Regions from separate parts of the Microcoleus harperi Pol14_C6 genome, predicted to be linked through region 3. Evidence: riboswitches for the same ligand, from Rfam matches in the RefSeq annotation. Region 3 holds a riboswitch; each other region holds the start of a gene.
What was found. Region 3 has a riboswitch for cobalamin ahead of QUA27_RS09425 (DUF1636 family protein). Riboswitches for the same ligand answer to the same signal wherever they lie in the genome.
Positions count from the first base shown of each region.

Region 1 (7,446 bases), on a different contig from region 3:
AGCTTGTCGATGCGAAGGCGCGGGCAAATAGCAAGCTCACTTGGTATATGCCGGTGCGGCTCACATACAGATAAAAAGTGCTGATGCTAATGCCCCAACCTTGCCAAATATCCCACCCAATTGCAGGGATACGATCGCCCGCAACCGCACCTAGCGCCAAAGCAGGCAAACTTGTCAGCAAAAACATCAACGGTAGCGACAGCAACCGCAAATACAGTTTTCCCGGAATACCCGCATAGACGACGATCCAGACGCCCAACCAAAGGGCGATCGACAATTGGACGATCGCCCCAGAAACTAGAGACAGAATTAACAGGGCGATCGCAAAGGATAACTTGTGAGATGGCGGCAACCCCCGCAAGCGATTTGTATAAGCCAGACTATCAATCTGATGGTTCATTCCGACGATTTATTATCAGACTGCTGCCGAGATTGCGATCGGCCTTTATACAACCCAATGACGTACCCAACTACGCCAGCCCCCATCGCCGCTTGAGACGCAAACAATAGACTTGAAATTTCTCCGCTAGCCGGCTCAAACAAGTGATTGAACCAAGGTTTATAACCCGGTTTAATTTCGGTAATTGCTTTCTTAGCTTGGTCATCGGCACCGCCATATTCACCCCGCACAAAAACGAGAGGAAACGCTGCCAGAACAATCACAGCGCCAGCCAAAAGCCAATTTTGCCGCGAAGTAGATTGGTGATTGTTTGTAGTTTTTTGACTCACGGCTTATGACTCCTGTCTTAATAATTTCAAAGTTTCTAACTCCGGCTTCCCGTAAGAATGCAGCCAATTCCAGACCAATAGAGTCAGCAATCCCTCACTGATAGCTAGGGGTACTTGAGTGATAGCAAAGATGCCCGCAAACTTGAGAAACGAAGCCATAAAACCGCCGCTGGCTGCCGGAAAAGCTAACGCTAATTGAATCGAAGTCGTCACATAAGTCAGCAAATCGGCCAAAGCCGCAGCACAAAAAATTGCCGCCCGCTGGCTACCAGTTCGCAACAGCAATCGATAGATAAAATACGCAGCGAAAGGGCCGACAATCGCCATCGAAAACATATTCGCTCCCAGCGTTGTCAAGCCACCATGCGCTAACAGTAACGTTTGAAACAACAAAACTAAAGCCCCCAGTACAGCCATCACCGAAGGGCCGAACAAAATTGCCCCCAAACCGGTACCCGTCGGGTGAGAACAACTGCCCGTTACCGAGGGAATTTTTAAAGCAGAAAGCACAAAAGTAAACGCACCCGCCAACGCAAGCAATAGTTTAAGTTCCGGGTGTTCTTTTGTAATGCGAGTAATTGAACGCAACCCAAAGGCAAAAAAAGGCAACGCCACCATCCACCAAAACGCAGCCCATTGCACCGGCAAAAAACCTTCCGAAATGTGCATAGCTGCGGCGGGCGTTGCCGATGCCAGGACAATATAACAACTCAAGCCAGCCATCAATCCCAAGCTGACCAATTTCCGATTTCTGGTCTTCACGCTGAACCTCGCAGATGAGACTATGTAAATTAACACATCGGCGGGCATCCTGACTCAGAAAGCGACATGACTCTCATTACAGTTGCGGGACAGCGCCGGACTTGCACCGAACTTTCCCCGTTTCCTCTAACGGCTGCTCCCCATTAGAACCGACTCGTTAGACATAGTTTAGTCGATCGCGTAAGTCTCAGCAAATATTTTACAAAAATTTATTCAGATTACCTAAGTCAAAATTACCTATCATATTCTCTTCTTTTCCTTCGCGTCTTGGCGGTTCGTTCAATAAATACTATCCCTCAACAAATCAACGGTATAATATTAGTGAGTTTTGAGGAAAGCCGCAATGTTACAGTACAACTTGCCGAGGAACTTGCCCTCCGCCGATGAACTACCCGACTCGGATGAAACGCCTGTGGATAACGAACTGCAAGAGCTAATACCAGGGTTGTTAAAAGCCATATTGCTCATACTTTGGTCAGAACGCATGGACTGGTTTTTTGGCATAGATATGGGTATCTATTATCACCCGGATAAACCTGCCATTGTGCCCGATGCTTTCTTGAGTTTAGGTGTAGAAAGGTTTTATGATGAAGAATTGCGTCCCAGTTACGTGTTGTGGGATGAAAATGTTCTGCCGACTTTTGTGCTAGAAGTTGTTTCCCCAACTTATCGCAAGGAATACAGCACAAAATTGGAGGAATATCAAGCTTTAGGCGTACTTTATTACGTCATTTATTCTTCCCGCCGCCGTCGTAAACCCCGTTTAGAAGTACACAAGTTAGTCAATGGAAAGTATGAATTACAGCCAGGAAATCCAGTTTGGATGCCTGAAATTGGTTTAGGAATTGGTTGTGAAAGGGGAAGTTATTCTGGGGTGACAAGGGAGTGGTTGTATTGGTATGATGCCGAGGGAAAACGTTATCTGACTCCTGAAGAACAGGTGAAAGAATCAGCGCAGCGCGCCCAACAGGAATCCCAGCGCGCCGATCGATTAGCTGAACGTTCCGATCGACTAGCTCAGCGATTGCGGGAGTTGGGGATAGATCCTGATAATATGACCTGATGGCAATCAAGAGTACCAGACTGACCGACTCTAGACGCTCAGAAACCGGGTTTTTCAACCGAGATCGATCGTCCTCAACGAAAGATTTTCAGGAAAAAACCCGGTTTCTGCATCCAGGAATATGTGAATATTTATCGCAAAAATCAGGAAAGAGCGAGCTAGAGTTGGGAAAAACAGAGAGTTTGACGGCAAACATTGAGATCCCGCTCGAAAAGATGAAAATCAGGAGAGGTTATTAAATAATGGTCATGGATCTGCGTTCTTACGATATCATCTGTTTTGGTGATGAAGTTCCAGGAGTTCTAGCTGTTATCTCGGCCTCCAGAGAATATCTTCGCCGCACAAAGCGTTATCCGCGAATTCTGCTGATGTCTAAAGGAAGCTTGCAAGAAGGAATTGGCGGGCATTTGGTAAGAGGTGGCCTTGCTTATTTAGATAGAAGTCAGATTAGTGAAGAACTTCAACAATCTTTAAAGTTAGATATCTTTGGTTCACCGGCGACAATCTATAAAGAATTTTTACAAAAATCCGGCGTTAAGGCAATTGCACTTGACCCCCGCAAAGCCAGTGCAGTGCTGAAAGAAATGCTCGTACAAGCTGGCGCAGATCTCCTCAGCAAAGTAGAAATTCAATCAGTCAGTAAAGAAGGTCAAAAAATTGCCAGTATAACCACCTCTAAAGGCGTAGTTTATGCCGGCAAGCAATTTATTGATGCCACTGTCAATGCCGAATTAGCTCAAGCTGCCGGTGTAAGAAAGCTGAAGGGATTTGAAACATTTGGTCTGCCTAACTCAGAACTTCCAGTCACCCTCGTTTTTGAAACCCAAGGACTCAGTGCAAGAGCACTGAAAGAATTCGATTATATTTATCTAAAACGCTTCACAAACCTGGCCGATTCAGAAAGTCAAAAATTTTTGCTCTACGCTGCCGACAAGGATGTCAAACTAGCACAAGAACTGCGGCGGGAAATGCTCGACACCCAAGGAAATCTCAAAACTCTGTGGGCGGGTAACGATTACATCGATGTTCGCTCGCCGGCTCTGTCTGTAGCCTACCACTCCTTTAGAGGAATAAAACTATCTTTTCCTGAAACTGGCATAATTTTAGATGAGGGAAATATAGCCATGCTTCCAAATGACAGACTTTCGTGGAATGCGCTTTTATTTGGCGTCACCAGCAGCGAAGCGGAAGCCTTAGCGAGAAGCGGCAGCAAACCCACGGCTAATATGCAAAGAGAGATGTTATTTGTTACAACTTGGCTGAAGAGTTTGGGGGCTACTTCTGTTACTTATTCGTCAGAAGTTTATATCAGACACGCTGGCAATGTGACGGGAGTTGTAGAACCTTTAACCGGCGCAAAAATGCTGTTAGGTGGCGTACCTGCTAATGAAGCCCTGGCAACATTTAGCTATCATTTTGATGTACGCGGAGGCATCCCGGGTATTGGCGAGAAAGCAAACAGTCTAGGATGGTTTAAAAGTCTGAGCTTTAAACACCCTATCTTTAATATTGGCATCCGCCACGCATTAATTAAAAACGTTCCTAACTTGGCAGTGGTCAGTCCGTGTTCTGGATTTGAAGGGTTTGCCTGTTCTGTCGGCCGAATTGTGGAATTCAACGCCGCAGTTGGTCAAGGTGTGGGTATCGCTGCGGTTAATGCCATTCTAAATAACAAAAATCTAGCCGATGTATCTAACCGAGAAGTGAGGCAAGTTCTCGCCCAAACAGGTCAGTTACCTAAAATTTTTGGAACTCCAAATAATGGTGAGGCAATGTTATTGGCGCAATTCGAGACTCTTGCCAGTTCGGATGCTATTGCGTAATATAAATTCCGGTTGCAGTCCTGCGGAATTGTTGACTGTTGATTGTGGATTGTTGACTAAAATTATGATTTCGGGACAACGGATTGTTTGAACCTCTGAAAAATACCGATACAACTGGAAACGATATAATAGTAATTTCAATAAACAATGCAGTAGTAAATTGGGCAGGTGGAACGAAAATCAAGCCAAAAGTTTTTAGCAAAAAATGAGTGAAATTGCTATTAGTATTATGGTCTCTCGAATGACAACCATTATGTTGGTTTGTAGTAACGACTTTAATCGTCCTAAAATTGTGATCACTTCCGTCGTCACTACAAACCTATAACGGTGATTTTACTAGAAATTATACAATAGCTCGATCGCCTGCACCGAATTATTGTGCTGCGCGGCACTAAACTGTTGCGGCATTTAAATTGTCTGTGAAAAAAACATCCAATTTTTGTGGGGTGTCCCGCCCTGAATATACAATTTAAATGCGCGACAGCTTAGCCTACTCGCTAACAAACAATCCTTACTTCTTCTGCGGGCACTTCGGATGAATCCCCCCCTGCAAACAAATGTAAGCAATTTGACTTTTATCTAAATTCTTAGCCTCTGAAAAATCAACTCCTAGGAATCTACCGGATTTACTACCAGTCGGATTTTGAATAAATTGATCCGAAGCTGTTTTCCCCTGAAACACAGCGCCTTTAAAATTCGCTCCCGCTAAATTCGCGCCCCTAAAATCAACCGAACTCACCTCCGCATTCCGAAAATTCGCATCTTGCAACCGAGCATCTTTAAAATTCACGTTGGCGAGTTTAGTCGAAGTCAAGTCGGCATTTTGTAAGTTAGCGCCGCTCAAATCAGCACCGGACAAATCAGCACCTTGCCATTCCGATTTAGACAAATTTGTCAAAGACAACTGAGCGCCTTGAGCCTTCACTTTGCCCAAACGTGCCCCCGACAAATCTGCTCCCGACAAATTCGCGCTTCCTATATCTGCCCCGGTAAAACTTGCATTTTTTAACAGTGCTTCTTGCAAATTTGCTCCAATTAAAATAGCACTGCTGAAATTAGCTGAGTTTAAATTGCCGCTGGACAAATTAGCTTTGTTCATGACAGCGCGCACAAAAGTAGTCCGGTTCATTACAGCACTGTTCAAAGACGCCCCGACCAAATTTACTCCTTCCAAATTAGCGCCGCTCAAGTCAGAAATCCAATCGTCAAAGGTAGCCGGACGCCTGTCTTCGCCGGTGCCGTAAAAGCGAGTTCCCTGCAAGCTGGCATTGGTTAAATTGGCATTTCTCAACTTAATTCCCGACAAGTCAACTTTGTTTAAAACTAAAGTAAACTGAGAGGGGCCGGCAGGACTTTGAGCTAAATCCGTGCGGCTGAGATCCGCGCCGTTGAGCTGGCTGCTATACACTGTGAGAATTTTGCCGATCGCCCTTTGTACTGTTCGCTGGCGGGCGGCCGCTAACTCGCGTTCCGGGGCCTTGCCGCCAAAGCGCAGGGAATCGAGGTCGTTGCTGAGGGCTTGATTCAACCGCTGCAACTCAGGCAAAGCTTTCGGCCCGCTACTGACTAAAGCTTGCTGGATCGCGTCCAGCATGGCGCGGTTGTCTTCTTGAGCTAGCAAATCCGCTAGCAGGGGTACGGCGCGGGAGTCTTCCACCGCCCCCAAAGCCAAAATGGCCGATCGCCGGCCGGATGCCCCGCTAGCCGATGTGGGAGACAATTTGCTGACTAAAGCGACAAATAATTCGTCGTTCCGCTGCCGGGAATCCCGCATATTTGCTTGACTTTGAGTGTAGATGAGAGTGCCGACAAACAAAGTTAAAATCAATCCCGCGCTGCCGACGGTAACTATCACCAAAGTTGTGCCTGGGTGTTGGCGCATCCAATTCCACAAACTGGCATTTGCTTTCAGGCCGCTTTGTGGAGTCACAACCAAAGCCGCAATCTGCGCGTCTTCCTCAGTCCAATCTTGAGTCTTGACAGGATCGGCAGACACTTGATTCGATCGAGCATTGACGACCAAAGTATTCGCGAGGCGATCGTGTCCAGATTGGCGTTTGTAGCGCAATGCCAAAGCGCCGTCTGCTAGCACTGCCAAGCCACTGAGCCCCCCTAAAATCAGCAAATCAGGAAACGCACCGCTCAAGCGCCAAATACCGTAAGCGACGCCCAGAGGCACTCCCCAGCGCCCTAAACTTTCGCGAATTAGCACTGGCCCAAAACCCGGAGGAGTACCCGACGCTGTGACCACCTTGACGCCAAACCAGCGTTTGGGGAAAGTTTGACCGGTTCTGGCAAGCAAAAACAGTTGCCACCCCGCTAAAACTGCCGGTGCCAGCAGCGCCCCTGACCAGAATAGATTAGTTAGGGGTGCGACTCTGGGGCTGCGATCGCGCACGGGTATGCCCAAGGTACGGGCGACGGTTTCGGATGCTGCTGCTACTGAGGAATTGAGCGGCACGGTTTGAGATTCCTGGTTGACCAATGCCCCGATACTGAAGGGAACGAGGGCACTGGCCGCAATTAACGAAATTTCCACTGCCCAAGCGCCGCACCTGCGAACCAGCAGTGGCATTTGCTTGGATTGTGTTTGCCAAGACGGATCGGGTTGATTGATGCCGCTGGGCGCGGTGGGGTTAGCCATATTTAGAAATTCCTATTATTTGTCGTTAGTATTTGAGGACTGGGGGGAAATTGCCAATTTATACGCTATGTAGATTAGCACTCCGAGAACGGCAAGAGTCATCAGCGCTGAAATTAGCTGTACGACGCTATTGAAGACTGTCAGGACAATTATCGCTCCGACGGCAAAGGCTGCCACCTGCCCCGGTTTGGGGAGTCTTTGAAACTTGTCCAGTAATTGATTGTAGAAGGTTCCGACGGCTTGATAGCTGTCTGAATTTTGTGTGATGAGTGGCGATCGTTCTACTTTAGCTTTTAGTTCTCCCAACGCTTGCTGCCAATTGAAGTTATTTTGAGGATTCATAAAAAAATTCGGAAGTTAGTTTAGATTAATGTGTTTGGAACCGCCATTATCCTCTACCGTCAAAGAACTAGAACCAAATGCCA
Region 1 covers NZ_JAUBQN010000016.1:77,074-84,519, forward strand. The annotation lists gene cbiQ (cobalt ECF transporter T component CbiQ) at 1-400, opposite strand, end outside; gene QUA27_RS13430 (energy-coupling factor ABC transporter substrate-binding protein) at 397-729, opposite strand; gene QUA27_RS13435 (energy-coupling factor ABC transporter permease) at 733-1,452, opposite strand; cobalamin riboswitch at 1,514-1,660, opposite strand; gene QUA27_RS13440 (Uma2 family endonuclease) at 1,835-2,554, shown strand; gene QUA27_RS13445 (FAD-dependent oxidoreductase) at 2,797-4,377, shown strand; gene QUA27_RS13450 (pentapeptide repeat-containing protein) at 4,889-7,021, opposite strand; gene QUA27_RS13455 (hypothetical protein) at 7,037-7,363, opposite strand.
Region 1: another riboswitch for cobalamin. It lies ahead of QUA27_RS13435 (energy-coupling factor ABC transporter permease); the one in region 3 lies ahead of QUA27_RS09425 (DUF1636 family protein).

Region 2 (7,446 bases), on a different contig from region 3:
CCAGCAGTTGTTTGCTCAAGTTACCAATCCGCCGATCGATTCTATCCGCGAAGAAATTGTAACTTCGGCCGAAACTACGATCGGCGCTGAACGCAATTTGCTCAAACCGGAACCGGAAAGCTGTCATTTGATTGAACTGAAAACGCCAATTCTCAGCAATGAAGAATTAGCTAAGCTCCAACACGTAAATGAGGGCAATTTCAAGTCACTCACCGTGCCGATTTTGTTTGACCCCAAAAGCGGCGTAAAAGGTCTCGAACAAGCCTTAGAAGAGGTTTTTGCAGCAGCAGACAGCGCGATCGCCTCCGGGGTGAATATCATCATTTTGAGCGATCGGGGTATCAGTCCAGACAAAGCCCCAATTCCGGCGCTGCTGGCAGTTGCGGGCCTGCACCACCACTTGATCCGCAAAGGTACGCGCACGCGGGCGGGACTGGTGCTCGAATCCGGCGAACCGAGGGAAGTGCATCACTTTGCGACACTTATTGGATACGGTTGCGGCGCGATTAATCCGTATTTGGCCTTTGAGACGATCGCCGATTCGATCCGCGAAGGATTGCTGCTAAATGTCGAGTACAAAACTGCTTGCAAAAACTACATCAAAGCCGCAACTAAAGGCGTGACGAAAGTTGCCTCGAAAATTGGGATTTCCACAATTCAAAGTTATCGCGGCGCGCAGATTTTTGAGGCGATCGGCTTAAACAAATCCGTAGTCGATAAATACTTTGCTTGGACAGCCTCGCGGATTGAAGGCGTAGACCTCGAAGTCATCGCCCAAGAAGCTATTTTGCGCCACAATCACGCATTCCCCGATCGCCCAGCCAGCGGACATACTCTCGATGTCGGCGGCGAATATCAGTGGCGGAAAGAAGGCGAAGCGCATTTGTTTAGTCCGCAGACAATTCACGCACTGCAAAAATCGGTGCGCGAGGGCAGTTATACGCTTTTCAAACAGTATTCGGGGCTGGTTAATGAACAAAACCAGCAGCATTTTACCTTGCGCGGTTTGTTGCAATTCAAACAGCGGGAATCGATACCCATTGAGGAAGTTGAGCCGATCGAATCAATTCTCAAACGCTTTAAAACTGGGGCGATGAGTTATGGTTCGATTTCTAAAGAAGCCCACGAATCTCTAGCAGTAGCGATGAACCGTATCGGTGGCAAATCGAACACCGGTGAAGGCGGGGAAGACCCGGAACGCTACACTTGGACGAACGATCGCGGTGACTCGAAAAACAGCGCGATCAAACAAGTTGCTTCTGGGCGTTTCGGCGTTACCAGCTTGTACCTTTCCCAAGCGCGGGAACTGCAAATTAAGATGGCGCAAGGCGCGAAACCCGGTGAAGGCGGACAGTTGCCCGGTAAAAAAGTATACCCGTGGATTGCCAAGGTGCGGAACTCGACTCCGGGTGTGGGATTGATTTCGCCTCCTCCTCACCACGACATTTATTCGATCGAAGATTTGGCAGAATTGATTCACGACTTGAAAAATTCCAACCGGGAAGCGCGGATTAGCGTCAAACTCGTGTCGGAAGTTGGAGTCGGGACGATCGCGGCGGGTGTTGCTAAAGCCCACGCCGATGTCGTGTTGATTTCCGGCTACGACGGCGGAACCGGCGCTTCGCCGCAAACTTCGATCAAACACGCGGGATTACCTTGGGAATTGGGACTGGCGGAAACTCATCAAACTTTGGTACTCAACAATCTCCGCAGCCGAATTGTCGTGGAAACTGACGGTCAAATGAAAACCGGCCGCGATGTAGCAATTGCTGCCTTGCTGGGTGCTGAGGAATTCGGTTTTGCGACGGCGCCGCTGGTGACATTGGGCTGCATCATGATGCGCGTTTGCCACCAGAACACTTGCCCGGTGGGCGTGGCGACGCAAGACCCGCTGCTGCGGAAAAACTTTACCGGCGACCCCGATCACACGGTAAACTTTATGACCTTCGTCGCGCAGGAAGTCCGGGAAATTATGGCGCAGTTGGGCTTCCGCACGCTGAATGAAATGGTGGGGCGGACTGATGTTTTGGAAGCGAAACAAGCTGTGGAACACTGGAAGGCTAAGGGTTTGGATTTCTCGAAAATCCTTTATCAGCCGGAAGTTGGGGCGGATGTCGGGCGCTACTGTCAGATGGCGCAGGATCACGGTTTGGAAAAGTCGATCGACATGACGGTGTTGTTGGATTTGTGCAAAGGTGCGATCGAAAATGGCGAAAAAGTACACGCCAAACTGCCAATTACCAATGTCAACCGCGTTGTCGGCACAATTCTCGGCAACGAAATCACCAAACGCCACTGGGAAGGTTTGCCAGATGACACGGTACACCTGCACTTCCAAGGCAGCGCTGGGCAAAGCTTTGGCGCATTCGTTCCCAAGGGAGTCACCCTGGAGCTCGAAGGCGAAGCTAACGACTATTTGGGCAAAGGCCTCAGCGGTGGCAAAATCATCCTGTATCCGTCGCCAGCTTCTACCTTTGTCGCAGAGGAAAACGTGATTGTGGGTAACGTAGTGCTTTACGGCGCGACATCCGGCGAGGTTTTCATCCGAGGGATGGCGGGCGAACGTTTTGGGGTGCGTAACTCCGGCGTGAATGCAGTAGTTGAAGGTGTGGGCGATCACGGTTGCGAGTACATGACTGGCGGCAAAGTTGTAGTTTTGGGTGAAACCGGGCGCAATTTTGCAGCGGGTATGAGTGGCGGTGTTGCTTACATTTTGGATGAAGCGGGCGATTTTGCTACTCGCTGCAATATGTCGATGGTGGATTTGGAAAAGTTGGAGGATGTTGAGGAAATTAGCGATTTGCGGCAGTTAATTCAGACTCACTTTGATTTGACTGGAAGTGCGAAAGCATCGAAGGTTCTGGCAAATTGGGACTCGATGGTGCCGGTGTTTGTGAAGGTGATGCCGAGGGATTATAAGCGGGTGTTGCAAGCTATTGAAAGGGCGATCGCATCGGGTTTAAGCGGTGATGATGCGCTGACGGCTGCGTTTGAAGAAAACGCTCGCGATGTTGCTCGGATTGGCGGCAGCTAGGGTTAGGATGGGTGCGTTACGGCTACGGCCTAACGCACCCTACAAAACTATAATTAACTCAAGCATGGGTTTCTCGAAGCGGGCGCGAAGCAAATTCATATGGATCAAGTCAAATAATCTCATATTCAAAATATCTTGGGCGCTGACCATGAGTGATTTTCAATCTTTAAATTATGACAACCAATTTCTTAATCTAGCGTCAGAAAGCGGAGCTGATTACACTCAATTACGCAATTTTTTAGCAGAGGGCAAGTTTAAAGAAGCTGATTGCGAAACTAAACAAATTATACTTTGGGTAGCGTGCTGTGAAAAATTAGGCTATTTATGGCATTCAGATTGGGTAAACTTTCCTTGTACAGACCTCCAAACAATTAACCAACTTTGGGTAAAATACTCAAATGAGCGTTTCGGATTTTCAGTACAAAGGTCTATTTGGCAACAAGCGGGCAAAGATTATGACAAATTCTGCGAATACGTTAAATGGGATTCATTTAATAGTAGAATGACCTATGAACTCCGCGCTCCCCTTGGTCATCTTCCCCATACTTTTGTATATTGGTTAGGACATAGAAGAGTCATCGTCCCTGGTGGAAATAGCTGGGGATTGGGATTGCATTGGTTAGATTCCAAACTATCTGCTTGTCATCTATAAAATAATTATCGTAAATACAGAAGTAGAGAAAATTGTGCAATAGATCAACTAATCGAATATCCCAAACTAATCAAGCGTATTTTGACCGAGTATATAGAATTGTGCAATAATCGCCCTTCTCAACAAGACATTGAGACATTCTTGATTACAAACGAACAAAACGGTCATTACATCTGGATGAACCTGGGCTGGCCAAAGGGCGAGCGCACTACCGATATCACTGTTTACGTTCGGATTCGCGATCGCAAATTCTGGATTGAGGAAGACTGGACAGAAGATGGGATTGCAACGGATTTGGTGCGCGCTGGAGTTCCCAAGTAAGATATTGTTTTGGCATTTCACGAGCCTGGGATGCGGCAGTACACAGATTTTGCAGTAGCTTCGTAGCACTTCAGGGATGGGAAAATTAAAAAGCTCGATCGCACAGCTATTGATGGTTATTTATTGAACAAAATTTTTTTGAAACATTAGTGTACTTACCACCATATTCTCCTCTAGCTAAACAAGATTGAGCCAAGAAGAGTCTTGGTTAAAGAGTCGAACCCGCCAACAACTGCAACAGTTTGATTGTTTACGTTCTGGTAATTGAAGATGTCTTAGGTCAAGCGTCCTAACTGCCTTAGCGACTGCGATACTTCCCATCCCCCCAGTAAAACTCTTTTTTCCCAAAACAAAAAGCGCCCCTATTTCTAGGAGCGCTTTTTGTTATCTCAGACTAAAACTTAGCCATTGATAGAAGGAGCAACCAAAGCTACAGGAGTGACTTCACTTGCAGCCAAGTCAAGCGGGAAGTTGTGAGCGTTGCGCTCGTGCATTACTTCCATACCCAAGTTAGCGCGGTTGATCACATCAGCCCAAGTATTGATGACACGACCTTGAGAGTCGATAATCGATTGGTTGAAGTTGAAACCGTTCAAGTTGAAAGCCATCGTGGAGATACCCAAAGCGGTAAACCAGATGCCGACTACTGGCCATGCACCTAACAAGAAGTGCAAGGAACGGCTGTTGTTGAATGAAGCGTATTGGAAAATCAAACGACCGAAGTAGCCGTGGGCTGCGACGATGTTGTAGGTTTCTTCTTCTTGACCGAATTTGTAACCGTAGTTTTGCGATTCGGTTTCGGTTGTTTCACGAACCAAGGAAGATGTTACCAAAGAACCGTGCATGGCGGAGAACAAGCTACCACCGAAGACACCAGCAACTCCCAACATGTGGAACGGGTGCATCAGGATGTTGTGCTCAGCTTGGAACACGATCATGAAGTTGAATGTGCCGGAGATACCCAAAGGCATACCGTCAGAGAACGAACCTTGACCAATTGGGTAGATCAAGAATACTGCGGTTGCTGCTGCAACTGGTGCAGAGTAAGCGACGCAGATCCAAGGACGCATACCTAAGCGGTAGGACAGTTCCCATTCACGACCCATGTAGCAAAATACACCGATCAGGAAGTGGAAAATTACCAATTGGTAAGGGCCGCCGTTGTACAACCACTCATCGAGGGAAGCTGCTTCCCAGATTGGGTAGAAGTGCAAGCCGATGGCGTTGGATGAAGGAACAACTGCACCTGTGATGATGTTGTTGCCGTACATCAAGGAACCTGCTACTGGTTCGCGGATGCCGTCGATGTCCACTGGAGGGGCAGCGATGAAGGCGATGATGTAGCAGATGGTGGCGCTGAGCAAGGTAGGAATCATCAAGACTCCGAACCAACCTACATAAATGCGGTTGTCGGTGCTTGTGACCCACTCGCAGAAGCGTTCCCAGACGTTGGCGCTTTCGCGCTGCTGTAAGGTTGTTGTCATGGTTTTATGATTGCTGTATTTGGTTGTCAATGTTCGGATGATGTTTATATTATTAACGGTGTTGTTAAGGTTTGTAAAGGGGTTGAGCGACAGTTAAACTGATGACTGATATTAGGAAAGCTGATGAAACCAGAGAGATGGGCGATCGTCAGGGGTTTTGTTAAGAAAGTTGAGGGTTTTGCTTTCTGTGGGTCAGCTCGTGATACCTTTCTAAAACCTGAAAGCGGGAAAGTCCGGTGCAATTCCGGCGCTGTGCCGCAACTGTAAAAGTCAGAATGCCGATTTCGGGGGCGCTTTGTGGGCGTTTACTTTTGGATTCCCTGCGTAGCACGGGGAGGAGATTATTTGTTAGCTTTGACTGATTTGCCGACTTGTCCGGGTTTATTTTACGGTTCCCAAGCCCGAGACGGAGTTTTATCGAGAATGCGGATTCCGGGGGGAATTTTAAACGCGCAGCAGTGTCGGACTATCGCCGATTTGGCCGCTCAATACAGTACCGGCTGTTTGCAAGTGACAAATCGGGCAAATTTGCAAATCCGAGAAGTGAACTCGGAAATAGCCCCGGAAGTCTGGAACCGCTTGCAGGAATTGGGGATAGCGTCTCGCCGCGTTGAAGTTGACCCGATTCGCAATATTATGGCAAGTCCGACAGCAGGGATCGATCGCCAGCAGTTACTGGATACTCGGCCGCTAGTCAAAGCTTGGGATGATTACCTGCAAACACATTCCGAGTTGTCGAAACTTTCGCCTAAGTTCAGTATTGGCTTCGACGGCGGGGAATCGGTTTCGATCCAGGCTTTACGCAACGATATTTTATTAGCTGCATGCGGTCGTTCAACCCAATCAGGAATCGTTTTTCGGCTGCATTTAAACAGCGATACAGGAATTTTAATCCCAGAATCGCAATGTATTTCAGTATTAGCCGCCCTTGCTAGCACCTATCTTGAATATACCAAAATAAGACCTCGAATTGATGGCAAAAAACCGCGTTTGCGTCACCTGCTGGCAGATTGGGGCGCTGAAAGTTATCTAGAAAGGGTACAGCAGAATTTACCATTTTTATGGCAATTCACATCTTGCACCTTTCCCAAAAACAGCCAAGATGCCTCATCTGAAAAATCCCTCCCCCATCACCGACATCTCGGCATTCATCCTCAACGACAGTCCGGTTTCTCCTACATGGGAATTGCACTGCCTTTCGGTAGGCTAGAATCAAAGCAACTGCGGAATTTGGCAAGTTTAGCCCAAAATCTAGCCAGCGGTACCCTGAGACTTACGCCGTGGCAAAATCTGCTAATTTCTGATATCCCCAACTCCCAGCTTTTTGAGGTAAAACAGCAAGTGGCAGATTTGGGATTGCACTCGTCGGCGACTCGCCTAGATTCGTGCTTGGTGGCTTGTGCCGGCAGCAGCGGCTGTGCGTCGGCGGCGACAGATACTCAAAGTCACGCCCTAGCAATGGTGAGGGATTTAGCGCAAAAATTGACGATCGACCTGCCGATTAACATTCATTTCAGCGGTTGCGAAAAGTCCTGCGCCCAGCACCAGCCAATTGATATCACGCTGGTGGGAATTCAGATTGAGCGAGGAGACGAGACGATCGAAGGTTACGACATTTATGCGGGTAGAAAAGATTTGCCCTTCGGACGACAAATTTTTCAGGCGGTGAGTGCGATCGAGATGCCCGGTGCGATCGAGCGAATGTTGCGGGTGTATCAGCGGTTTCGGGAGCCTGTGGAGTCATTGGGTGAGTTTGTCGATCGCCAGGCGATCGACCAATTGCAGGAGTTGTTGAGCACCGAAAATAGGAATTGAAAGTGAAAAAATATCCCATAAAAAAAGACAAATTTTAAGCATTTCTCTTTCTATCTCTCTTGAGATTTCTTCCCTCGCGCCCTTCACGCCTTCGCGGTTCATTCAAAAAATCTATTTCACAAATCCCACAAAATTCCCAT
Region 2 covers NZ_JAUBQN010000041.1:1,466-8,911, reverse strand. The annotation lists gene gltB (glutamate synthase large subunit) at 1-3,034, shown strand, start outside; gene QUA27_RS22355 (GUN4 domain-containing protein) at 3,183-3,686, shown strand; gene QUA27_RS22350 (element excision factor XisI family protein) at 3,726-4,007, shown strand; gene psbA (photosystem II reaction center subunit D1) at 4,409-5,491, opposite strand; adenosylcobalamin-variant (AdoCbl-variant) riboswitch at 5,701-5,780, shown strand; gene cobG (precorrin-3B synthase) at 5,789-7,306, shown strand.
Region 2: another riboswitch for cobalamin. It lies ahead of cobG (precorrin-3B synthase); the one in region 3 lies ahead of QUA27_RS09425 (DUF1636 family protein).

Region 3 (7,446 bases):
TAAGCCAGTGCCACTTTATTTTCAAGTGAAAATGAAAAATTCAAATTGGCTCGAATGACTCATGACTAAGGACTAAAGCCTCAAAAGTGTTAACTTAGAAATAGAGATCGCGAAGCTTGACTGGCTTGGGTGTCCGATCGGGAAACCCTTCTAGGGCAAAGCTAAGGTCGCTCCCGCGGCAACTTCCCCAGTCGAAACAAGCAACCGCAACCGTAAATTAAGAGGCAAATATGTCAAAATATGACTCCCATCTCAGATGCTCCTTTTGCGGCAAGTCGCAAGAGTACGTCCGCAAGTTAATAGCTGGGCCCGGCGTCTACATTTGCGATGAATGCGTGGAACTGTGCAATGAAATTTTAGAGGAGGAGTTCTTTGACTCCAGTAAAACAATTGGTCAACAGATTCCCCAATCAGAGGTGCGAGAGTCTCAGGGACAAGGAACGCGGCGCCCGGGTCGATCGAATAAATCGAAAATCGTTTTAGCTCAAATTCCGAAACCAACAGAGATTAAGCAGCATTTAGACAACCACGTCATCGGCCAACATTCAGCAAAAAAAGTCCTTTCTGTAGCAGTTTACAACCACTACAAGCGCTTGAGCGTTGACCAAGCTAAAGATAGCGACAAGTCTTCCCCTGACAGCGATGTAGAATTGCAAAAATCCAACATCCTCCTAGTCGGGCCCACAGGTTGTGGCAAAACTTTGTTAGCGCAAAGTTTGGCGCAAATGCTCGAAGTGCCCTTTGCGGTAGCGGATGCGACGACACTGACAGAAGCTGGATATGTCGGCGACGATGTAGAAAATATCTTGCTGCGGCTGTTGCAAATGTCAGATTTTGATGTTGAAGCGGCGCAGCGTGGCATTATTTATATTGATGAAATTGACAAGATTGCTCGCAAAAGCGAAAATACTTCGATTACCAGGGATGTATCGGGAGAAGGAGTGCAGCAAGCGCTGCTAAAAATGTTGGAAGGAACAGTGGTTAACGTGCCCCCGCAAGGAGGCCGCAAACATCCTTACCAAGATTTTATTCAAGTTGACACTAGCAAAATTCTATTTATTTGCGGCGGTGCTTTTGTCGGTTTGGAAAAAATAGTTGAACAGCGTTTGGGTAAAAAATCCTTGGGCTTTATTCAGCCAACGGAAAGCGACAGCAACTCGACTTTGCCGGCGAAAGACAAGCGGGCGGCTGATATTTTGCAGCAGGTACAGCCGGACGATTTAGTCAAGTTTGGTTTGATTCCGGAGTTTGTCGGGCGGATTCCGGTCGTGACGGTGATTTCGCCGCTGGATGAAGCAGCTTTGATGCAGATATTGACTGAGCCCCGGAATGCGCTGGTGAAGCAGTATCAAAAGCTGTTGAAGATGGACAGCGTGGAGTTGGAATTCCAGCCGGAAGCGCTGCGGGCGATCGCCCAGGAGGCCTATCGTCGCAAAACTGGCGCCAGAGCTCTCCGCAGCATTTTAGAGGAGTTAATGCTCGATGTCATGTACGAGTTGCCTTCTCGCAAGGATGTGGCTAACTGTACGATTACTTCTGAAATGGTGGAGAAGCGATCGACTGCCGAATTGCTGTGGCATCCCGCATGGCGCAAACAGCACGAAACTGCATAATTTATAGTTTGTAGGGTGTGTGCAGCGCACCCTACAAGCTTGGCAAATTTACTTTATGACAGTGAAAAAAATGTCAGTCAATGTAGCTAAAGCCAGTAAAAAATCGAGGTTGCCAGTATCCAGTTTGCTGCCGAGGATTGCAATTTACAGCGCGGTTGTGGCTGGCATCATGGCGTCATTTTACGATTTTCAATTCAACAAACTTTCCCTCTCTAGCGCTCCGAAATCCTCAGAAGCTAAACAATATATTAATAGCATTAATAAAATGCAGCAAGCTTACTATGCAGAGTACGGTAAATTTAGCGATAATATTACTCAACTGGCTCTAGGACTTAAAGAACAAACCGATGACTATAATTATACGATCGTATCATCAATGGGTCCGGTGCAAACCTCGTACAATCAACGCCAATCGGCACAATTTGAAAGCGCGATCGCGATTGCTAAACCTAATGATATGAGTACCGGGAAATCCTACACTGGCGCAGTGTTTGCTTTTAAAGAAATGGGTGGCATAACAACTATTTCTGCAATTTGCGAGAGCGATCGAATTAATGCAAGTTATGCAGAAACTTGGAATCCGCCAACTTTTGACGGCAAAGAAATTCACTGCCAGCCCGGAACAACTATCTTAAGGTAAGACCTTGAAACTATTTTGCGTCACTCTTTCACCGTCTAAGTAAAATTCAAACTTCCAATTTCCCGGCTTGTCATCCTTTTGAAAATTGTACCAGCACCAAGTATTTAATCGATCGCCCGTCGTTTTTAAATAAGATTGACTTTGGGCGGCGAATATTCCTTGAGGGTTGACAACCTTACAATAACTTCTATATTCTCCTTCTGGCAAGTTAGCAGCACTTACAGCAAAATAGACTTTTTTGTTTTGCTTCAAAGACCAAACATCCCTAAGTTTCGTTGATTCTAATTCGTCAGTTAACATTACTTGAGTCTTAGGGTTCAAATTTGCTGAGTTGATTACTGGTTTGATATCTACTGCTGTTTGAGGTTCGGGAGATTTCCAAAAAAGCGGAATAAAAATAGCAGAAATTGCTGTTAATACTCCGACTGATATCAATACCGGTTTTAAGTTGTTACGCTGCTGAACTACTTCGAGGGGAATCAAAGCATTGAGGGCAGCATCTGCGGAAGGATAGCGGTGTTTGAAATTGGGTTCCACCATTTTTTGCAGCCACTCAAGAAATTCTGGAGTTAGCTGCGGCAAGCGATTTTTAAAATTAATCCGCCCCGTATCATCCATCAAACTGCCAATTTCGGTAGAAGTGATGCCGATTAGCAAGCAAATTAGCGTCGCGCCGAGACTGTATAAATCCGATGCAACAGTTAGCTGCCGATTGAACATTTGTTCTGGCGGCATAAAGCCCAAAGTGCCTTTAACAACGCTGCTGGCGGCCACTTCTCCCCCGCCGATTCTAGCAAATCCAAAATCGACAAGGCTGACATTCAGGCGATCGTCCACCAAGATATTTTCCGGTTTTAAATCTCTGTGAATCACTGGCGGAACGCGGTTTTGCAAGTATTTGAGAATTTCTAAAACAGAGATAGCAATTTGCTTGGTTCGCTGCGGTGTTAGCTGGCGCAAAATAGCGAGAGAATCGGCATTTTTGTATTCCTGTACCATGCAAAAACCCGATGCAGTTTGGAAGGAATCTAAATAGCGGGGAATGTTGGGATAATCCAGTTCTCGCAAAATCTGAATTTCTTGTTCGCACGCTTGATATTGAGCCCAATTAGCACCTGTTTGGGCAAATTGAAATTGTTTGACGGCGACGGAACGTTGGGTATTAATTTCGGTAGCGAGATAGGTAACTCTCCCGCCGGCGCGGTTGTGTCCGAGTTCGCGAGTTACTTGATAGCCGTAGTTGGAAAAGTCAGGAAAAGCATTCATAAATTTGTCAGGTTTGTAGTAAGGACTTCAGTCCAAAAAAAGTTTGTAGTAAGGACTTCAGTCCAAAAAAGGTTTGTAGTAAGGACTTCAGTCCAAAAAAGGTTTGTAGTAAGGACTTCAGTCTTTAAGGACTAAAGTCCCTACTACGAACAAGTTTTTACGGTTTGATTAAATGGGGTTGGGATTTTCGATAGTTGGCAATAATTTGATTTCTTTTAAAAACTATCAGATTGAGTAAGGGAATAGCAGTGAGGGCGACGGGAGCGATCGTAATTCCTCCGACAAGTAAAAGTTCCATGATTTCAACCGAATCCATATTAGTTGCCAATTTAAAAAACAGTTGCAATGCGGTTCCTAAGCTGATGCAAAATCCAGCCGTGAGAAAGGCGAGTGTCACAGCATCTTGCTTCAAACAACCTTTTTTAATGCGATCGGAAATTCCAGGTTTAGCTAAAGTATAAACTACCAACCAACAAAAGGAACTAAATAAAAGTAGAAGTATCAAGTAAATACTAATCCCTAAAGGTTGTGTCATCCCAAAATTTAATCCCAGGGCAAGCGAAGATATAAAAGTCAGTCCCGAAGCTGCAAATGCCCAGAGTGTCAAAGTCCAACTACTGGCAACACTACCGGCCGCAGCACCAACTAAAGCTGATGCCACCAAGCAAACTAATAAAGGGATGATTTTACTCAGATTATCGCCCAAATTAATCTCGAAAACTGAGGCAAAAGCGCTTGTTAATATCGACATAGCTGTAATTCCAAAGCTCGCTCCGAAAACGGCTCCAAACCAATTGATTTCAGTTCCCTTTACTTCAGCATATAGCGTTATTTCCGCTGCTATAAATCCATTAACAAGCGGAGAAATTAAAAACATCGATAAAAACAGTGGATGGATTTCGCAACCCAACAGCCAACCGGCGAAAACAAACACCACCATGAAAAGCAGTCTCTTTTTAGACAAAGATAGTGTTGGTTTGGATTCGGGAAGGCGCGCAGTTTTAACTTGAATTGCAACTTGATAAGTATTTGGTTCAGAATTAGCGCGCAGTACAATCTGGCGTTGATAAGTTTGGCTGGCCAGCAATTTGCTCGTATCTACCGCAATCTGACACTCCAATTCATTGCTTTCAAATGATGGCGGTTCAAAAGAAATCCAAGAATGGTCGTAAGGCGTGTGCGGCGGATCGTTCGGATGCGGCGCGACTTCCCATCTTCCTGTTAAAATTGTATCGGGAATTGGGTTGCTAATGGCGATCGCCCGTATGATAATTTCTCCATATTCAGTAGCAGTAAATTTCAGTTGATCGCGCTCAATTCTCACTTTTGGCAAGTTGCTGACATCCAAAGATTCTAGTGCAGTTAAAGCATGAGCCGCCGACTGATATCTATCTTGAATTCTCGGCGCTACCATTCTTTCCAACCAATTCATCCAACCTTGCTGCAACGGCGGTACTAAATGCCGAAAATGAATGCTATAATTAGCATCAATTAAATTACCGACATCCGCAGATTTTGTCCCAGTTAACAAACAAATCAGCGTTATCCCCAAGCCGTAAAGATCCGAGGCTTTGCTTAATTCCCGGTTGAACATTTGCTCCGGTGGCATAAATCCCATCGTACCTTTGACAACGCTGCTGGCGGCGATATTTCCACCTCCTAACCGCGCAAAACCGAAGTCTACTAAGTAAACATTTAACTGTTCGTCGATTAACAAGTTTTCCGGTTTGATGTCGCGGTGAATTATCGGTGGTTTCTGAGCTTGCAGGTAAACTAAAATCTCTAAAGTGGCGATCGCAATTTGCTTGATATCCGGCGGCGCAAAAGTCCGGGCGACAGCAGATTCGGCATTTTTGTATTCCTGCACCATGCAGAAACCGCTGTCAGTTTGAAAAGAATCGAGATAGCGGGGAATGCCCGGAAAATCCAGATTTTGCAAAACTTTAATTTCTTGTTCGTAAGCTGCGTATTCTTCCCAGCTAGCACCTAATTGGGCAAATTGAAATTGCTTAATTACAACGGATTTTTTTGTGTTAATTTTTGTGGCGAGATAGGTAACGCGGCCGCCCAAACTGTTGTATCCGAGTTCGCGACTTATTTGATAGCCATGTTGGGAAAAGTCAGGAAAAGCGTTCATAGGTAATTACTATGGTTGGTAGTAAGGACTTTAGTGCTGAAGCCGTTATCTTATAAGGACTAAAGTCCTTACTACGAACGAAACGATCGCTCCTACAAACATAACTTTTTTGAAAAAAGGCGGCAAGTGCGGTATGATGTGATTTCGCGATCGGTTCTAGCGGGGAGCAGTCGCTAGAGGAAACGGGGAAAGTTCGGTGCAAGTCCGGCGCTGTCCCGCAACTGTAATGAAACGCTTGTTGTTTCTAAAGTCAGAATGCCCGCCGATATCTAACTCACTTTTGAACGCATCTGCGAGGTACGGATGATGGATGGAATTAATGCGACTGTACGCACAAAGCACAATTTGTTTGTTTGCACTGCTTGCGCTAGTGTTTGGAAAAACGGCAAGCGCGAAGGCAAAAGCGGCGGTCAACAATTCATGGAAAATTTGTCCGAACTCGCTAAAGATTGGGAGTTTTCCGATAAATTTGAAATTCAAGAAGTTGAGTGCATGAGTGCTTGCAGTCACTCTTGTGCGGTGTCTTTTGCTGCTGTCGGAAAGTACACTTATCTGTTTGGCGATTTACCAGCAAATGAGGCGGAAAGCATCGAGGCGGTACTCGAATGCGCGGGTCAATACTATGCTAAGCCGGACGGTTTGTTGCCTTGGTCTGAGCGTCCTCAAGCTCTGAAAAAAGGCGTTTTAGCAAAGATTCCACCGCTGGCAAATTAGAACCTTTCTCGTTACCATGCTCTGCCCATTGGTGACAACTTAACGTCAAACCGATCGTCTCTGTTGTTTTTATCTAAATCTAGATCCCCCTAACCCCCCTTAACAAGGGGGGGACAAGAAATATTCTCAAATTCCCCCTTCTTAAGGGGGATTTAGGGGGATCTAGACTTTGCCAAAAAGCGACTTTTATTGTAGGTTTCAGTCTTAAGTTGTTACCTACGATCTCGGCCTGGTAACGCATACTCAGAGGATCTGCTTCGTATTAAAAGCGCTCCTTTATTCCAGCGAGGCAGAGCCTCTAGATCGGCATTCCCCGGCAGAGCTTGGGAACGAGATATCCCACCATCAAATAAGCACAAAATTATCAATGCACAAAATTCCTGTTACTGTCATCACTGGTTTTCTTGGTAGCGGCAAAACTACTTTAATTCGCCACTTATTGCAAAATAATCAAGGTCGCCGCATTGCTGTTCTGGTTAACGAATTTGGCGAAATCGGAATTGACGGAGAATTGCTGCGCGATTGTCAAGTTTGCGACGAAGAAGAAGATGTCAACAGCAATATTGTAGAACTAACAAATGGTTGTCTTTGCTGCACTGTTCAAGAGGAATTCTTGCCGACTATGCAGGAATTGTTGAAGCGCAGAGAAAAAATTGATTGTATTGTAATAGAAACTTCTGGTCTCGCACTTCCTAAACCTTTAATTCAAGCTTTTCGCTGGCCGGAAATTCGCACGGGTGCTACTGTAGACGGTGTTGTTGCTGTTGTCGATTGCGAAGCTGTTGCTAGCGGTACTTTTGTCGGTGATATTGATGCTTTGATGGCACAGCGACAGGCTGATGATAGTTTGGATCACGAAACTCCGATCGAGGAATTGTTTGAAGACCAGTTAGCCTGTGCCGATATGGTACTTTTAACGAAAGTCGATCGCGTAGATGTGGAAACTCACACCAAAGTCCAAAGCTGGTTGCAGCAAGAGTTGCGTCCGAGTGTGAAAATTGTGCCCTGCAAAGGTGGCGAAATTAACCCTGATGTTCTCATGGGATTTAATGCGGCGGTTGAGGATGATTTGGAGT
Region 3 covers NZ_JAUBQN010000009.1:28,291-35,736, reverse strand. The annotation lists gene cynS (cyanase) at 1-3, shown strand, start outside; gene clpX (ATP-dependent protease ATP-binding subunit ClpX) at 231-1,613, shown strand; gene QUA27_RS09440 (type IV pilin-like G/H family protein) at 1,669-2,253, shown strand; gene QUA27_RS09435 (serine/threonine protein kinase) at 2,245-3,519, opposite strand; gene QUA27_RS09430 (serine/threonine protein kinase) at 3,677-5,656, opposite strand; cobalamin riboswitch at 5,791-5,937, shown strand; gene QUA27_RS09425 (DUF1636 family protein) at 5,960-6,370, shown strand; gene cobW (cobalamin biosynthesis protein CobW) at 6,738-7,446, shown strand, end outside.

Region 4 (7,446 bases), on a different contig from region 3:
GGGTTAAAATTACGTTTATACAGACAAAACCCACCGAAACAGGTTTATTAAATTCTTGATTTTCTTGAGTCCCCCTCTGCTGGGACGAGGGGCAAGTGTAGGCGAGGTTTTAACCGCCGAGTCTTCTGGCGTGTCGGTTTACAACCAGAAATTATCCGATTGATATAGCGGGTAGCCACGGAATATCTGTAACGCCTGGGTCGTAGCCAAGTTGTTTGAGTAGTGTGGTAATTTGCCCTCTATGGTGAGTTTGATGATTGAACATATGTGTCACCAGAACCCAAGTCGGTAGCACGCGGCATTTACCGTCTACATTGCTGGTGTACTCAAACGGTTGACTCAACCAGTCAGAATTAAGGTGTCTAGACCATTCTATAATTTGCCGATCCGTTGTCTCCCGTTCTGCTCTCAAAACCTCAAAGTCAGCATACAGTTCTTGACCGATAACGGTAGCAGAAAATGGGTGAAGAGTGAAACGACCCATCCATGCTTTGTCACCATACAGTAAGTGATTCAAAGTGCCATGAATCGACTTGAAAAAGGCACCCATATCCTGTTTGCGCTGTTCATCAGGAATTGCCGAGCAGACCGAATATAGATTTTGATTCATCCAGCAATTGTACTCAGCCATTAGCTGGTAGTAGCTACCGTCGTACATACTCAAAACACAATCACATAGTTTGAACAACTTACATTATACAAATACGTCTTTCACAATACTCCTGACTCTAATTGGTCTAGATAAATAAACTCAGGAGCTTTAACTCCGGCTTCTTCTCTAATTTTAACCAGTCTAGGCGACTCAAAAAACGCCCTAGCATCTGCGATTGATGTCCACGCGGAGAAATGAACAATTTTGTTGGGTTCATTGTCATACTTCAAGACCTGATAGGAGCGCTCGCCAGCTTCTTTTCGGATGCTTTCAGCACGATCGAATACCTGTTTCCAAGCTTCATAATTTTCTACTTCATGAATAATTAATACATATTGCATAGTAATCAGATTCTCTGAGCCTCTCAAAACTTCAAACGACTAATTTTATTAGACTAACTCACTTTGTCGCCAAAGCCGACCACATGAGAGGAGTAAATTATAGCGTAGCGACGGTTGAAAATCCTCCCAACACCGAACAGAGCGATCGCGCTTTCCACTAAAGTAGTAAACAGTGCCTGATGTAAATAAGTTTTTCCTAAATATCGTGTCTATATTTTCTGAAGTTCCGACTGTGTGGTTGCAAATTTCCCTCGTGGGAGTCTGGCTGGGTGTGATTTTACTGGTAGCTGAGGGCTTAAATCGCTTTACTTCTGTCGATGCTGAGGTATCGCGGAAGGTGGTGCACATCGGTACTGGAAATGTGATTTTGCTGGCGTGGTGGCTGGAAATACCCGGTTGGGTGGGGATTTCGGCGGGGGTTTTAGCAGGTGCGATCGCCCTAGTTTCTTACCAAGTTCCGATTTTGCCCAGTCTTAACAGTATCAACCGGAAGAGTTTGGGGACTTTTTTCTATGCTGTTAGTATCAGCGTTCTCGTAGCTTGGTTTTGGCCGCTACAGCATCAGGAGTACGCTGCTTTGGGCATTTTAGTCATGACTTGGGGCGACGGATTGGCTGCTGTCATCGGCCAGAAATACGGGAAACATATTTATCGAGTTGGGGGAATTCAGAAGAGTTGGGAAGGTTCTGCAACTATGTATTTGGTGAGTTTTGCTGTTAGCAGTTTGATTTTGCTGGCGGTTCAAGGCGCAGTTTGGCAAACTTGGGCTGTGTCGGCTGTTGTAGCTTTAGCTGCTGCTATTCTGGAGTCGGTTTCTAAGCTGGGAATTGACAATCTGACTGTGCCGATCGGCAGTGGGGCGATCGCCTTTTTCCTAAATCAATTTTTGATAATTGGTAATGTGTAATCTGAACTTACCCCCAGGGGCGGCGTTGCTGGATACAGGTATGAATTCAAGATTTCGCAATTGCTATAAGCCCGTTTGAGGGTGAGTTTTGTAAATTCCAGCGAAAAGGTAATTCATACCGTGAATCAGCAACGCCAATTATCAATTGTCTAAGTCTCCTTAAAGCAGCCGACGTGCTTGTAAAATTTGTTGTTGCCATTGCTCGAAAGCGGGGATTTTTGAGCGATCGTCTGTTGGAAACATCGCCCTTATTTGCTCCATCAGCTCGATCGCCAGCGGTACGCCAAGCTGCAATTGTTCCAAGACATCCCGCTGAGCAAAAACGGTTTCCGGTGTTCCTTCTAAAATCAATTTTCCCCGATCCATTACAAACACCCAATCAGCCCAGCGGTAGATGAAATCGAGGTCGTGACTTGCTAAAAGGATAGTGGTTCCGGCGCTGTGAATTTGTTGAAGTAAACCGATCAGTTGTCGGGTGTGACGCGGATCGAGATAGGCGGTAGGTTCATCTAGCAGCAGCAGTTTGGGCTTGAGAACCATGATATCGGCGATGGAAACCCGCTTTTTCTGGCCCAAACTGAGATTGTGAATTGGTTCGCGGGCGAGTTCGCTTAGATCGAATTGCTCGATCGCCTGCTGTACCTTTTGAGCAATTTCGGATTCTGTCAAGCCTAAATTGTACAATCCATAGGAAATATCTTCTTCTACCGTCGAAGCTACTAATTGATGTTCAGGATTTTGAAATACGAGTCCGATTTGTTGGCGCAGTTGGATCAAAGATTTGCGATCGTAGCGAAAGGGTTCACCTTGCCAGCTAATGATTCCCTGTTGCGGTTGATACAAGCCATTTGCTAACAGAAAAAAGGTAGTTTTGCCACAGCCATTTTGACCGATCAGCCCGCATCGTTTCCCGGCGGGGACTTTGAGGTTTAAATCATGAATTGCCGATCGAGAACCGCAGGGGTAGGAGTAGGAAGTGCGATCGAATTCGAGAATCCATTGAGACATATTTGTTATTTGTTATTTGTTATTTTTTAAGCTAATACGCATTTAAATTGCATGGTAAAATAAATTTTCCTTCTTGTGGGGTGGGCATCTTGCCCGCCCTCAAACAATTTAAATGCACAACAGCTTATAGCCTTGTTCCCAGGCAGAGCCTGGGAATAAATACCCGGAGGCTCTGCCTCCAATTACTGCTTACCAATGAATGATTACCGATTACCGATTACCGATTTCCATTGTATAGCAATCCTTGCAGGAGTCGTCAACTTTTTACCCCACCCCAACCCTCCCCTTATCAAGGGGAGGGAGTAAGAAATTCACAAATGATTTAGGATTGCTATTTGTGTCAGCCTCGATCTGATTTTGACAACTGCCAAAGTTGCATTTCATAACAGAGATGCTGCTCAAAAAGTTGGCCTGCTTCCAACCCTTCAACCACCAACTTCTTGAACCAGCGGCGAAATATCCAGCGCAGGAATTTGTGGACGGGCGGAACTGTTATCGCAATTAAATCTGCAACATACATCATCGTATTCAGTCCATACCTGCGGAAAGTATCGACATACAAATCGATAGTAGGCAAAATATGAGCGGAAATATCCTCACTTTTTACTAAAGTGAATCCAGCCTGCTTTAATGCTGCATGAAGTTCTGTAACCACATGACAATTAGAGAACATTCCCTCTTTATAATTAGCATCAGATCGCAGCATATCGGCCAGCAGCACGTAGCCACCCTGATTGAGGATTTTGGCGGCACCGTTAGCAATATCAACAGCCGACATATATTGGCTACTTTCGCTAAACAGAATAAGATCGTAGAAATGGGTTGCTTTGAAGTCTTCAAACCTCGTGAGGTGGAAGATTGCCCGATCGCCCGTACACTTAAGAAAGCGCTGCTGTTGAAACGGATCGGGTGCGAGCCCTTCCACTGCAAAACCTCGATCGAGCAAATAAGCCGCATTTCCGCCAATCCCGCAGCCCACATCGAGTATGGTATGAGTGCCTTTGGGGATCGCATCCAACAGTTTTACAGTATAAGCTTGCTGAGCCAGGCGCAATCGTGCGATCGTTAGTTCGTCAGCGGGCACAGGTAGGGTTTCCCAATAGCCGTAGTGAAGGTAGGGCGAATCTGTCAGGCCCAAATAGTAATTAAGCGCTGCATTTTGGTAGCGAGTTACTTTGGAAATTTCGATGGATTTTGGCTGCGACATTCGGAAAATTTAGTAAGTTTTAGGATTTCGGGCAGAGTTGAAATTCTTCCCAGCGCTTGCATACTTGTTCATAGCACTCAACAGGAGAAATTGCCAAGTTTTGCAACAAATTGATATCAATCTGACCGTTGGCGATCGACAAAAATATAATTGCTTCCTTGGGTTCGTAGCCAGCAATGATTTGGAGCAAATTTGAAACAGTGTTTTCCTCTATTTCTAGTTGTTGCAAATAAAGGGTTGCCTCCAAGTCGGAAATAAATTGCAGATCGTACTTGATAGTATCTACGCTCCAATTCACATAGCCGTTAATGGGAGTATTGATTTTGCAAGCAACCAAGCCCCGTCCTCGATTCAAAAAGCCATTCCAAGCAGTATGTCCTATCGACAAAATATTCTGATGAATAAACAAGTTTTGCCAGTAGCCAAAACTACCCTGCCAAACACTATCTTCGATTCGCATTTCTTTTCCATTAAAATAATATACGCTTCAGAACGCAGAGCGAATTACATCAGCGTTCATCTGTGTTTATCTGCTGATATCTGCGGTTAAAAAAGCCCAATCCAATAATTAAAAAAATAATAAACTCACCATCATCCATACCTCGCAGATGAAAAACAACAGGTAAACAAATCGGCGGGCATCCTGACTCAGAGATCCAACGCTCTCATTACAGTTGCGGGACAGCGCCGGATTCGCACCGAACTTTCCCCCTTGCGTCTGATGGCTGTTCTCCATCAGAGCCGATCAATATACGGGGATGTTACCACTATTTGGGATATTTGACAAAAAAGCGATCGGACATCTGCAATAATTCTTGTGGGGAGTAGGGGTTAGGCATCCTGCCGGTCCAAGACTTCCTTTTCAAGTCTATATTGTGATTCGGTGTGTCGCCAGTCATCAGAACAATTTTTCCATTGAGAAATTCATGCCGATCCTGAGAATTTACTTCAGCTTATAGATATTTTTCAGCCGTGTAGGTTGTGGTTTCAACGGGCGCGCTCATATACAACGCTCTCCTTTAATTTTCCCATTTTCTTTTATTTTAAGAATCATGTTAATTAAACATAAAATTCTCTTTTAATCATGCTAAGAAACAGGCAAGATGCCTGTGCCACAAAAAGTTAATTTGATTGTGAAGTTGGCATCCTGCCCGATCGCACTTAACGAACTTACCGCAGCGGGACAAAGTTATAGCCAGTGCTTCCTCCTTGTTTAACTTGCACTAAAATCGTCTTACCAGCCCGATCGCCCGTGGGCAAAAACTTCACATCCTCGCTCGATCCTGCAGCCGAGAAATTCGGATTTCTGAGTGCTTGTTGCAACCCTTCCCGCGTATTGCTTTGCCACAAGCCAGCGATGACAGCTTGAGTCGCGTCAAAACTCGTTGCGGTTCGCCAATTTACTACTCCTCCCCAGCGCTGACTGGCATTTTTAGGAAATGGATTGTTGGGATTAGCTTCAGGATGCCAGGGAACGGGCAAAACAAGCCCGTCCACGTCCTTTTGCCCGTCTTTTAGCGTTTGAAAGGTGTAAAGAGTTGAACTGCTGTAAAGCGCTAATTTGCCTTGATTTGCACGGGCTAGATCGATCGCGCGATCGATGCGATCTACGTGGGATGCTACCATCAATCCTTGTGCACCTTGGCTAACAGCATCCGCGATCGCAGTGTTAGGATTAAATGTCGGCGCTGACAAGTCGCAGACAATAGGAACTAATCTGCCACCTGATGCTGAAAGAGAGGCAATAAATTCATCCTTAAACGAAGCTTTGCCAGCAGCTTGAGAGTCGTAGCAGAAGGCAATATTGCTTTTGCCGACTTGTTTGACGATATACTCTGCTAAAGGAGCAGTCATCGATCGAGTATTGGGGACTGTCCGAAAAATATAGCTGCCAAAACCTGACAAATTATTCGTACTGCTGGTAGGTGTGATCATCACCAGTTTCTTTTCCTGATAAATTGGAGCGGCTGCTAAAGAGGCATTGCTGTCATTATGTCCGATTACCGCTAGAATTTTCGGGTCATTTGCTAATGCTGCTGCAACTTCTTGCGCCACTTCTGGACGGTTATTGTCATTGACAATTTCAACTTGCAAACCGGCACCGTTAATTCCTCCCCTAGTGTTGATTTCATCTTGAGCTTGGGCGACACCCCGGAGGATTTCTTGGGCGATGTTGGGGTTGCTGCCGCTCGGCACGCTGACGGCAATTTTAAGAGAAGTGCGATCGCTTACTCTCGCGTTATTCAAATAGATTACCGTTTCCGGATCGTTGCGATTTTGTTGCAGCGAACCCTGAAATTTTTGAACAGCTTCTTTGTAATCTCCTTTGGCAAAAGCTGTAACGCCTGCTTGCTTTTCGGCTGTTGTTTGCGATGTCAGCAATATCTGATTTCCTAAACTCATGCGAGTTGCGATCGCTCCCGATGCGCTCGTTGCCGGTGTAGATGTAGATGTAGGTGTATTTGAAGTTTGGCTATTCAATAAACCTGGCAGGAACTTGTATGCACCCAACCCAATTAAGCCGAGGGCAATAATAAAAAAAATGGACGGGCGGCTGTTTTTTTGGTTAGTATTTTGATACATAATTTGTGATCGATTTTTTGATAACATAATTATTCATTCAACTACTGTTCACGTCAATTCATATAATTCATTAATTACGTTCATAAAATTCATATTTGTAATACCTGTTGCAGGAAGTACGATCGCCCTTATTCAAATCCGGCCCCCTAAACTAACGAGAATACGAGAATTATCAACAATAGTCCTGGACGCGCGGGTGCTCAGAAACCAGGTTTTTTGCTGAGAAGACGCGTTACAACCCACAGATTAAGTAAAAACCCGGTTTCTTTAATTGTGATGCGTAAGTCCAGTTGATATTAACCACCACCACCGCCACCACCGCCACCACCACCACCGCCACCACCACCGCCACCGCCACCACCGCCGCCACCGCCACCATCGCCATAGCTCATGGCTGGAATTACCTCTTTATACTTGTGATGATAAGAGCAGTTTCGACATTTGCAGGTAACTTCTTGCTTGCCTTCACTGGTATATGTAGGACTCAATAAAACGTTATAAGTCCGTTCTAGTTTGAACGTTTTGCATTCAGGGCAGCGTCGCTTTGCAATGGGTTTGATAATTATTACCGCAATGTATATGATAATCGCTAGAGCGCTGGCCACCCAATAATTTTTTAAAAAGTCGTTTTCTACCGAAGAAGATTGAGATTGGTTGCCAGTTTGTTGCCAGTGAGGTTGAGGTACATTGAGAATTGGCTGAGGAAATGCCACCTGCACTTCTAATTCTTGTTGGGGTAGAACAGGCT
Region 4 covers NZ_JAUBQN010000016.1:68,322-75,767, forward strand. The annotation lists gene QUA27_RS13385 (DinB family protein) at 152-631, opposite strand; gene QUA27_RS13390 (putative quinol monooxygenase) at 712-993, opposite strand; gene QUA27_RS13395 (diacylglycerol/polyprenol kinase family protein) at 1,199-1,900, shown strand; gene QUA27_RS13400 (energy-coupling factor ABC transporter ATP-binding protein) at 2,060-2,908, opposite strand; gene QUA27_RS13405 (SAM-dependent methyltransferase) at 3,249-4,115, opposite strand; gene QUA27_RS13410 (hypothetical protein) at 4,135-4,575, opposite strand; cobalamin riboswitch at 4,732-4,876, opposite strand; gene QUA27_RS13415 (ABC transporter substrate-binding protein) at 5,286-6,698, opposite strand; gene QUA27_RS13420 (DUF2207 domain-containing protein) at 6,995-7,446, opposite strand, start outside.
Region 4: another riboswitch for cobalamin. It lies ahead of QUA27_RS13410 (hypothetical protein); the one in region 3 lies ahead of QUA27_RS09425 (DUF1636 family protein).